DNA from 2 places in the Devosia sp. WQ 349K1 genome. Region 1 is predicted to be linked to the other one. Evidence: predicted binding sites of a transcription regulator. Region 1 holds the regulator's gene; the other holds the start of a gene.

Evidence for each region. The regulator HrcA, encoded in region 1, represses chaperone genes, less so after heat shock. The targets are predictions, from matches to a motif close to GTTAGCACTCNCNNNNNGNGAGTGCTAAC.
Region 2: a site for HrcA is predicted at 2,804-2,832, ahead of groES (co-chaperone GroES). Genes of this name have one in related genera too.

Annotation. Positions count from the first base shown of each region.
Region 1 covers NZ_JAENGO010000005.1:79,950-84,363, reverse strand. Annotated here, with positions in the region: gene JHL21_RS11085 (non-canonical purine NTP pyrophosphatase) at 1-418, opposite strand, end outside; gene rph (ribonuclease PH) at 570-1,286, opposite strand; gene hrcA (heat-inducible transcriptional repressor HrcA) at 1,426-2,511, shown strand; gene grpE (nucleotide exchange factor GrpE) at 2,585-3,169, shown strand; gene JHL21_RS11065 (DUF6500 family protein) at 3,241-3,459, shown strand; gene pncA (bifunctional nicotinamidase/pyrazinamidase) at 3,483-4,118, opposite strand; gene pabB (aminodeoxychorismate synthase component I) at 4,115-4,414, opposite strand, start outside.
Region 2 covers NZ_JAENGO010000003.1:553,771-558,184, reverse strand. Annotated here, with positions in the region: gene JHL21_RS08780 (TSUP family transporter) at 1-402, shown strand, start outside; gene JHL21_RS08775 (BrnA antitoxin family protein) at 399-632, opposite strand; gene groL (chaperonin GroEL) at 769-2,409, opposite strand; gene groES (co-chaperone GroES) at 2,468-2,758, opposite strand; gene JHL21_RS08760 (DUF427 domain-containing protein) at 2,945-3,304, shown strand; gene JHL21_RS08755 (hypothetical protein) at 3,410-3,601, shown strand; gene JHL21_RS08750 (DMT family transporter) at 3,622-4,414, shown strand, end outside.

The DNA.
Region 1 (4,414 bases):
CATCAGGATGGGCGAGACAAAGCGTGGCATTAAACGAGCCACGACGCTGGCCGGGAGAGCCCGCGCCAGCGGCCTGCAAGGCATCTTCCACGCGCTTCATGGCACGGTTGAAATCGCGCGGCACACCAGCCCAATCGGCAGTGTAGACACCCGGATCGCCATTGAGCGCGTCGACGCAAAGGCCGCTGTCGTCGGACAGAGCCAACATATCGGCGCCCGTCGCTGCAGCATGGGCCTTAGTGCGCGCGTTTTCGGCAAAGGTGGTGCCGGTTTCTTCTGGCTCCGGGAGGCCCAAATCGCCCGCCGAGACCAGAACCAAACCGAAGGGCTCAAACAATTCGCGGAATTCTTTGAGCTTGCCCGCGTTATGGGTCGCGATGCAAAGACGATCACCGGGGCGAAGACGAGGGATGGTCATTTCTTTGTACCTTCGAGTGCGCGGACGATGTCATTCCATACGCGAGAATTGTGAGCGGAAAAATGGCGTTCGCCATTGGGCCGCGCCGCCTGCTCAGGGCGAGCAGGACGGTCAGCAAGACGAAACGGTAGCTTCTTCCGCAACCAGTGCATTATTGACCCAGAACTGCGCGCTGCTGCGCGGAAAGTTCGGTAATGCCCTTTTCGGCCAGACCCATGAGGGCTTCCAGCTCCGAGCGGTCGAACGGGGCGCCTTCAGCAGTGCCCTGAATTTCGACAAACTTGCCCGAACCGGTCATGACGAAGTTGGCATCCGTTTCCGCTTCAACGTCTTCGAGATAGTCGAGATCGAGAACCGGGGTGCCGCGATAAATGCCGCAAGAAACCGCTGCGATACTGTCCTTGAGAACCTTGCCCTTGGTCAGCTTGCGCTCTTCCATCCAGGCGATGGCATCAACCAGTGCCACATAAGCGCCCGAGATGGCTGCGGTACGAGTGCCGCCATCGGCTTCAAGCACGTCACAATCGAGAGTGATCTGAGCTTCGCCGAGCGCCGCCAAATCTACAACAGCGCGGAGCGAGCGACCGATGAGACGCTGGATTTCCTGGGTGCGGCCCGTCTGCTTGCCGGCTGTGGCTTCACGACGATTGCGCGAACCGGTGGCGCGGGGGAGCATGCCGTATTCAGCCGTGACCCAGCCCTGACCCTTGCCACGCAGCCAACCCGGAACGCTGGTTTCAACCGAAGCAGTGCACAAAACTTTGGTGTTGCCGAAGGTTACAAGGCACGAGCCTTCTGCTTTCATGGAGACCTTACGTTCAAAGGTCACCGTACGCATATCTGAAGGCTGTCGACCGGAGGGGCGCATATTTTGTCCGCTAGAAAATGGTGTTAACCGCCTCTTAACCTCCAACGGCCCCACTCACAAGCTGCGGCAGCTTGGCGCTTGGGGAGGAAGCGCTTAAATGAGAGTACAGGGTTAAAGCGAAAGATTTAGCATAAAAGCCATGACCAGACCGGCAGAAGACTTCCTTAGCGTGCTCAACACGCGCTCCCAGGAGATTTTTCGGACCCTCGTCGAGCGCTATCTCGACACCGGTGTGCCCGTGGGGTCGCGTGATCTTAGCCGACTTTTGCAGGTGGAGCTTTCCCCCGCTTCTGTCAGAAATGTGATGGCAGACCTTGAAGACCTCGGTCTTATTGCGGCGCCACACACCTCCGCTGGCCGTGCGCCAACCCAGCAAGGCCTGCGCTTTTTCGTCGACTCGATGCTCGAAGTGGGCGCGGTGGATGAAGATGAGCGCGGCCGGATAGCCCGCCAGATGGAACACACTGCCGGGCGCGGGCAGGTCGAGGACATGCTGACTGAAGCCTCCTCGCTCCTCTCAGGCCTTAGCCATGGCGCTGGCGTGGTTATTGCCACCAAGGCCGATATGGTGCTGCGGCATATTGAATTTGTGCGCCTCGATAATTCACGGGCTATGGCCATCATGGTCGGCGAAGATGGGCAGGTCGAAAACCGTATCCTTGAATTGCCACCCGGCTACGCCGCTAGCTCCTTGCAGCAGGCGGGCAATTATCTCTCCAACTACATTGTCGGGCGCACTTTGGCGGAAGCCAAAAAGCTGCTCAATGAGCGACGCGATGAACAACGCGCCGAATTGGACGAGCTCACACAAAAACTCGTCGACGCTGGCATTGCGACCCTGTCCACCCCTGCGTCGGGCAATGCTCCCACGGTGATCGTTCGCGGCCGCGCCAATCTCATCAATGACACCATGGCCAGCGACGAGTTGGCACGGATGCGGCAATTGTTCGATGAGCTGGAAAGCAAGGACGGATTGCTCGATCTCCTGGGCGATGCGGAGCGCGGGCAGGGTGTCCGTATTTTCATCGGCTCAGAGAATAAGCTCTTCTCCCTCTCCGGCTCTTCGGTGATTCTCTCGCCCTATAAGGATGCCAATGATCGGATCGTTGGCGTCTTGGGCGTTATCGGGCCAACGCGATTGAACTATGCACGCATTGTCCCCGTTGTGGACTACACGGCCAACGTCATTTCCGCGATGATTGCGCGTAAGCGCGCAGCGCGGTGAGTGAGAGCTTGAATTACCGTCTCGCTTGACCGATATGCGGGACAGAAAGTTTTAACGAACGGAAGAAGACACAATGAGCGACGAAAACGCCGCCCAGGGCGAAAATCCGGAAGTCGAGATCCCGACCACCGAAACCGCTCCAGAAGTCGATCCCGTTGAGGCATTGCAGGCGGAAAACGCCGACCTCAAGGACCGCGTTCTGCGTACCATTGCGGAAATGGAAAACCTGCGTAAGCGCACGGAGCGCGAAGTCGCTGACACCCGCACCTACGCCATTGCTGGATTTGCTCGCGATATGCTGAGCGCCACCGACGCGCTGTCGCGCGCGCTGCTGGTCATCCCAGCCGATGTCCGTGAGAGCGCTGAAGGTTCACTCAAGAGCCTGATCGAAGGCATTGAGCTGGCTGAACGCGAAACCAACCGTCTTCTTGCCAAGCATGGCGTCAAGCCGATTGAAGCCGCTGGCCAGAAGTTCGATCCGCATAAGCATCAGGCGATGTTCGAAGTGCCGAACCCAGCCGTTCCAGAAGGCACCATTGTGCAGGTCGTTCAGGAAGGCTTTGCCATTGGCGAGCGCGTCCTGCGCCCGGCCATGGTTGGTGTTGCCAAGGGCGGTCCAGCTGCTGAAGCAGGCGACGCGATTGACAAGAACGCTTAAGCGCTCTGTCTTCACACTCGAAAGGGCGCCATGGGGTGCCCTTTTTTATGTATCCAGGGAACGGACTATCAATGACACCGGCACTGCGTGAAAAAGCCATCGCGGTGTGTACCGCCAAGATCGCACTAAAGGGCGAGGGCGTTGGCCTCTCGTTTTATGCGTTTTTCGCCAACCGCAATGACACGCCTGATCTGCTGATGGAAATGGCGACGTGGTGGATAAAAACCCACCGCCTTGATCATTTTGTCAAAGCGACCACGATCAAGGCGATGCTCATTGCCGAACGATAATCAGCTTAGTTTCACGTGAATCCTTAGCTGAGTAGCTCAGCAGACGTAATCCGCGTCACGCCCGCTTCTTCCAAATCAGCCCAAGCCTTTTCAAGCGAACCATTGGCATCAATGGCGCGGGTGGCGTCTTCGATAACAAAAGTCTCAAACCCGCCAGCGGCAGAATCAATAGCCGTCCAGGCCACGCAAAAATCGGTGGCGAGGCCAACGACAAAAACCCGACCCAAATTGCGTTCGCCGAGATAGCTGGCGAGACCGGTCAGCGTTGTGCGATCCGCTTCCTGAAAGCCCGAATAGCTATCGATGGCGCGATTAAAGCCTTTGCGGATAATCATTTGCGCGTGTGGGATGTCGAGATCAGCCGAAATTTCGGCGCCGCGCGTGCCCCATACGCAGTGGTCCGGCCACAAGACCTGTGTTCCATAATCCAGATCTACTGTTTCAAACGGCGACTTGCCCACATGCTGGCTGGCAAAGGAAATATGATCGGCAGGGTGCCAGTCTTGGGTCAGCACGACATTGGCAAACTTCTTGGCCAAGGCGTTGACCACTGGAATGATCGCATCGCCATCGGCAACGGCGAGACTGCCACCGGGCAGAAAATCATATTGCACATCGACAACGACCAGAACGTCGTCGGATTTGATTTCAAAGCTCATGCCTTGCCCCTTACCCATTCGGCGCGGATAAGACCGCGCACGGAATTGCCGAGATAGATTGCATCAGCCGTTTCGAGATCCGCAAGGGTCAGGATGGCTTCTTCCGCCTTCCCGCTCGCCAAAACTTCTTCCCGTAATGTTCCCGGCAACAAGCCGGAGCTGAGGGCAGGGGTCAGCAGCCGACCATCCCGCTCGATGAATAGATTGGTAAAAGAGCCCTCGGTCAGCTCTCCGCGCTCATTGGTGAAAACCAATTCATCCAAGCCACGCTCATCATGGGCGCGCTTTTTCGGTTC
Region 2 (4,414 bases), on a different contig from region 1:
TTATTCGCGCCAAAACTCTCCGATGCGGATCGTGTCGCGCGCCTGCCCGAGCACATCTTCATCCCGGTCATGGGTTTCCTGATCGGCTTTTACGATGGGATTTTTGGACCCGGTACAGGTTCGTTCTTCTCGATTGGCTTTGTTGTCTTGTTCGGCCTCGGCCTCACCCGCGCCACAGGCCACACCAAAATCCTCAACTGCACGTCAAACCTTGCAGCTCTCGTGATCTTCATTCCGCAGGGCCATGTGGTCTGGCCGTTCGCCATTGCTATGGCCCTTGGCCAGATCATTGGGGGCTATGTTGGCGCGCGCACCGGCATTAGGTTCGGCGCAACGCTGATCCGCCCCTTGGTCGTCGTGGTCTCAATTGCGATGGCCGTAAAACTGCTGTTCTGGCCTTAATCAAGGCCGGCAGCCGTGCGCAGTGCAGCGTTGATACGGTCCTGCCAGCCGGGGCCGTCATCCTGAAAATATTCCAACACAGCCCGGTCGAGCTTTAGGCTCACCAGCTCTTTGCCTTCGGGTGGCGCGTGAACACGCGCTGCTGGAGCGTCTGTGCTTGGCTTGCTGGTCGCCGCCTTGAAGGCCGCTTCAGCCGTATCGAGGGCGCTGGCGCGTCTTGGTGGTCGCATATGTATGGGTCCTTGTGTGAGCGCATTCTACACGCGCTAGGTCGTCCCGTCTCAATCACTCAAAAGAAAAGGCGCCGTGTTTCCACGACGCCTTTCCCGTTTAGCTTTAGACCGGTTGGTCGGAGCGTGTGGACTACTAGAAGTCCATGCCGCCCATGCCGCCCATGCCGCCGCCGCCTGGCATTGCCGGAGCGTCAGCCTTAGGGGCTTCAACGATGATCGCCTCGGTGGTGATCAGGAGCGATGCAACCGAAGCTGCGTCCTGGAGCGCGGTGCGAACGACCTTAACTGGGTCGATAACGCCGAGGGCAACCAGATCGCCGTATTCGTCGGTCGCAGCGTTGTAGCCGAACGATACTGCGTTGTTTTCGAGGATACGAGCAACAACAACCGAACCTTCAGCGCCAGCATTGTTCGCAATGGTGCGAACTGGAGCCTGAAGAGCGCGACGAACGATAGCGATACCAGCTTCCTGGTCAGCATTCGCACCCTTAACGGTGATCGAGTTCGAAGCGCGCAGCAGAGCAACGCCGCCGCCTGGTACGATGCCTTCTTCAACCGCAGCGCGGGTTGCGTTCAGAGCGTCGTCAACGCGGTCCTTGCGTTCCTTAACTTCAACTTCGGTCGAGCCGCCGACGCGGATGACAGCAACGCCACCAGCAAGCTTAGCAAGACGTTCCTGCAGCTTTTCACGGTCGTAGTCCGAAGTGGTTTCTTCGATCTGCGCCTTGATCTGGCCAACGCGACCCTGGATGTCTTCCTGGGTACCAGCACCATCAACGATGGTGGTGTTTTCCTTGGTGATTTCAACGCGCTTGGCAGTGCCGAGCATGTCGATGGTCACGTTTTCGAGCTTGATGCCGAGGTCTTCCGAGATGACCTGACCGCCGGTCAGGATCGCGATGTCTTCGAGCATTGCCTTACGACGATCGCCGAAGCCAGGAGCCTTAACAGCTGCAACCTTGAGGCCGCCACGCAGACGGTTCACAACGAGGGTCGCGAGTGCTTCGCCTTCGATGTCTTCTGCAATGATCAGCAGTGGACGCTGGGACTGAACAACGCTTTCGAGGATCGGCAGGATAGCCTGCAGGTTCGAGAGCTTCTTTTCGTGCAGCAGGATCACTGGATCTTCGAGAACCGCAGTCATCTTTTCTGCGTTGGTCACGAAGTATGGCGAGAGGTAGCCACGGTCGAACTGCATGCCTTCAACGACATCGAGTTCGGTTTCAGCGGTCTTGGCTTCTTCGACTGTGATAACGCCTTCGTTACCAACCTTCTGCATCGCTTCAGCGATCATGTCGCCGATGGACGATTCACCGTTAGCCGAGATCGTGCCGACCTGAGCAACTTCCGAAGAGGAAGTGATCTTCTTGGACGATGCCTTGAGCGAAGCGACGACTTCGGCAACTGCCATGTCGATACCGCGCTTGAGGTCCATTGGGTTGAAGCCAGCAGCAACAGCCTTCACGCCTTCGACAACGATTGCCTGGCCGAGAACGGTTGCAGTGGTGGTGCCGTCGCCAGCAACGTCATTGGTCTTGGAAGCGACCGAACGCAGCAGCTGTGCGCCGAGGTTTTCGAACTTGTCTTCAAGTTCGATTTCCTTAGCAACCGACACACCGTCCTTGGTGATGCGTGGAGCGCCGAAGGACTTTTCGATCACAACGTTACGGCCCTTTGGACCGAGAGTGACCTTAACAGCGTTAGCGAGAATGTTGACGCCACGGAGCATCTTTTCGCGAGCTTCGGCGGAGAACTTTACTTCTTTAGCGGCCATGGTGTGGCTCCTTAAGAATTCTAATTAATGGGAGAGACAGTCAAAAGCGGAGAGGCAATTAAGCCTCGATCACGCCCATGATGTCGCTTTCCTTCATGATGATCAGGTCTTCGCCGTCGACCTTAACTTCGGTGCCGCTCCACTTGCCGAAAAGCACGCGATCGCCTGCCTTTACGTCGAGGGCAACGGTCTTGCCAGCGTCGTCGCGAGCACCTGGGCCCACAGCAACGACGATACCTTCAGACGGCTTTTCCTTGGCGGTATCTGGAATGATGATCCCGCCCTTGGTCTTTTCTTCACTGTCAACGCGACGGACGACTACGCGGTCATGCAGGGGACGAAAGCCCATGGTAATATCCTCTTGGCATCATTTCTGAATGCAATTTTGTGCACTGTTAGCACTCGCTACATCTGAGTGCTAACATCGCTGCACTGGATATAGGAACGCCCTCCAAGTGGAGTCAAGGGACGTGAACCTAAGTTTTTTCTCGTGCGTTAGAGCGTCATGACAAACGTGGAAAATAAGGATAGCCCCATGTCCACACTCAACCCACAGGGCCGGACCATAAGTCCCGTCTCAAACCGCGTTCATATCTTTTTTGACGGCGACGAAATCGCGAGCACTTCCAAAGCGCTAAAGCTCGAACAGCCGGGGCGTGAGACGCGCTACTACTTCCCCATCGAGGATGTTCACCCCTCCATTTTGGAAGCCTCTGATACCAAGCGGCAGGAGGATGGGCTCGGCGAAGCGCATTACTACAATATAAAGACGCTCACCGCCGATGGCGAAGATTTGGCTTGGTACTACCCCTATGCCGAGGGTGATTACGCTGAGCTACGCGATTTGATCACCTTTGGCGGCAATCGCATCTCTATTCAGGTGACAGGGGGCTAGGATACGGCTACTGGCACAGGCAAATCCGCATTTCGTGGCACCAGATCATGGAAATGCCCAACTCCCCCTCTTTCCCTTCCAATCATTCAAGGCCATAAGACGCATATGAGCGAACAATCGACACTTCAGATCAAACTGCGCCGCGTCGGCGGCGTTGGCGCAAACACCAACTGGCACTGGGAAGTCCAGGATGCGGAAGGCAAGGCCCTCAAGACTGGCTCTGCCGTCGGTCCTGAGCACAAGGCTTTCGCAACTGCCCGTATTGCTAAGGAAAAGCTGGAAGCGGCTGGCAAGTAAGCCCGCCGACAGGAGATAATGTGGATCTCTCGCCTCGAAATTCCAGCACCGCCGAATTAGGCGGCGTAGCCGGACCTCTCCGAGGCATTTTCCTTAAAATCCTGTCCGTATGCTGCTTCGTGGTCATGGCGACCATGTTGAAAGCCGCTGACACCATCCCCGCCGGGGAAATGGTGTTCTTCCGTAGCTTTTTCGCACTCGTGCCGGTCCTCGCGTTTCTTGCGCTGCGGGGCCGGCTCTCCACTGCTTTCAAAACATCGCGCCCTTTTGGGCATGTGTTGCGCGGGCTCATCGGCGTGTGTTCGATGGCGCTTGGCTTTTTCGCGCTGACCCGGCTGCCCCTGCCAGAGGCCACGGCCATAGGCTATGCCTCCCCGCTGGTCATTGTCATCCTCTCGGCCATTCTGCTGCACGAGCGCGTCTATATCTTCCGCTGGACGACGGTGATTATCGGTCTTGTGGGAGTGGTGATCATTCTGTGGCCACGCCTGACCATCTTCAGCGGCCAGTCCGGCGCTGATTCTGCCGAGACAATCGGCGCGTTAGCGGCCTTGGGAGCGGCAATTCTTTCCGCTTTTGCCATGTTGCAGGTGCGAAAACTCGTTCAAACCGAACGCACTGAAACCATCGTGACCTATTTCTTTGTCAGCGCGAGCGTCCTGAGCCTCGTCACCTTGCCCTTTGGCTGGGTCATGCCAACGCCTGAGTTGGCGGCACTTCTGATTGGTGCAGGATTTTTTGGTGGGTTAGGGCAGCTACTCCTGACATCCTGCTACCGTTACGCAGACATGTCGGTTATTGCACCGTTCGAAT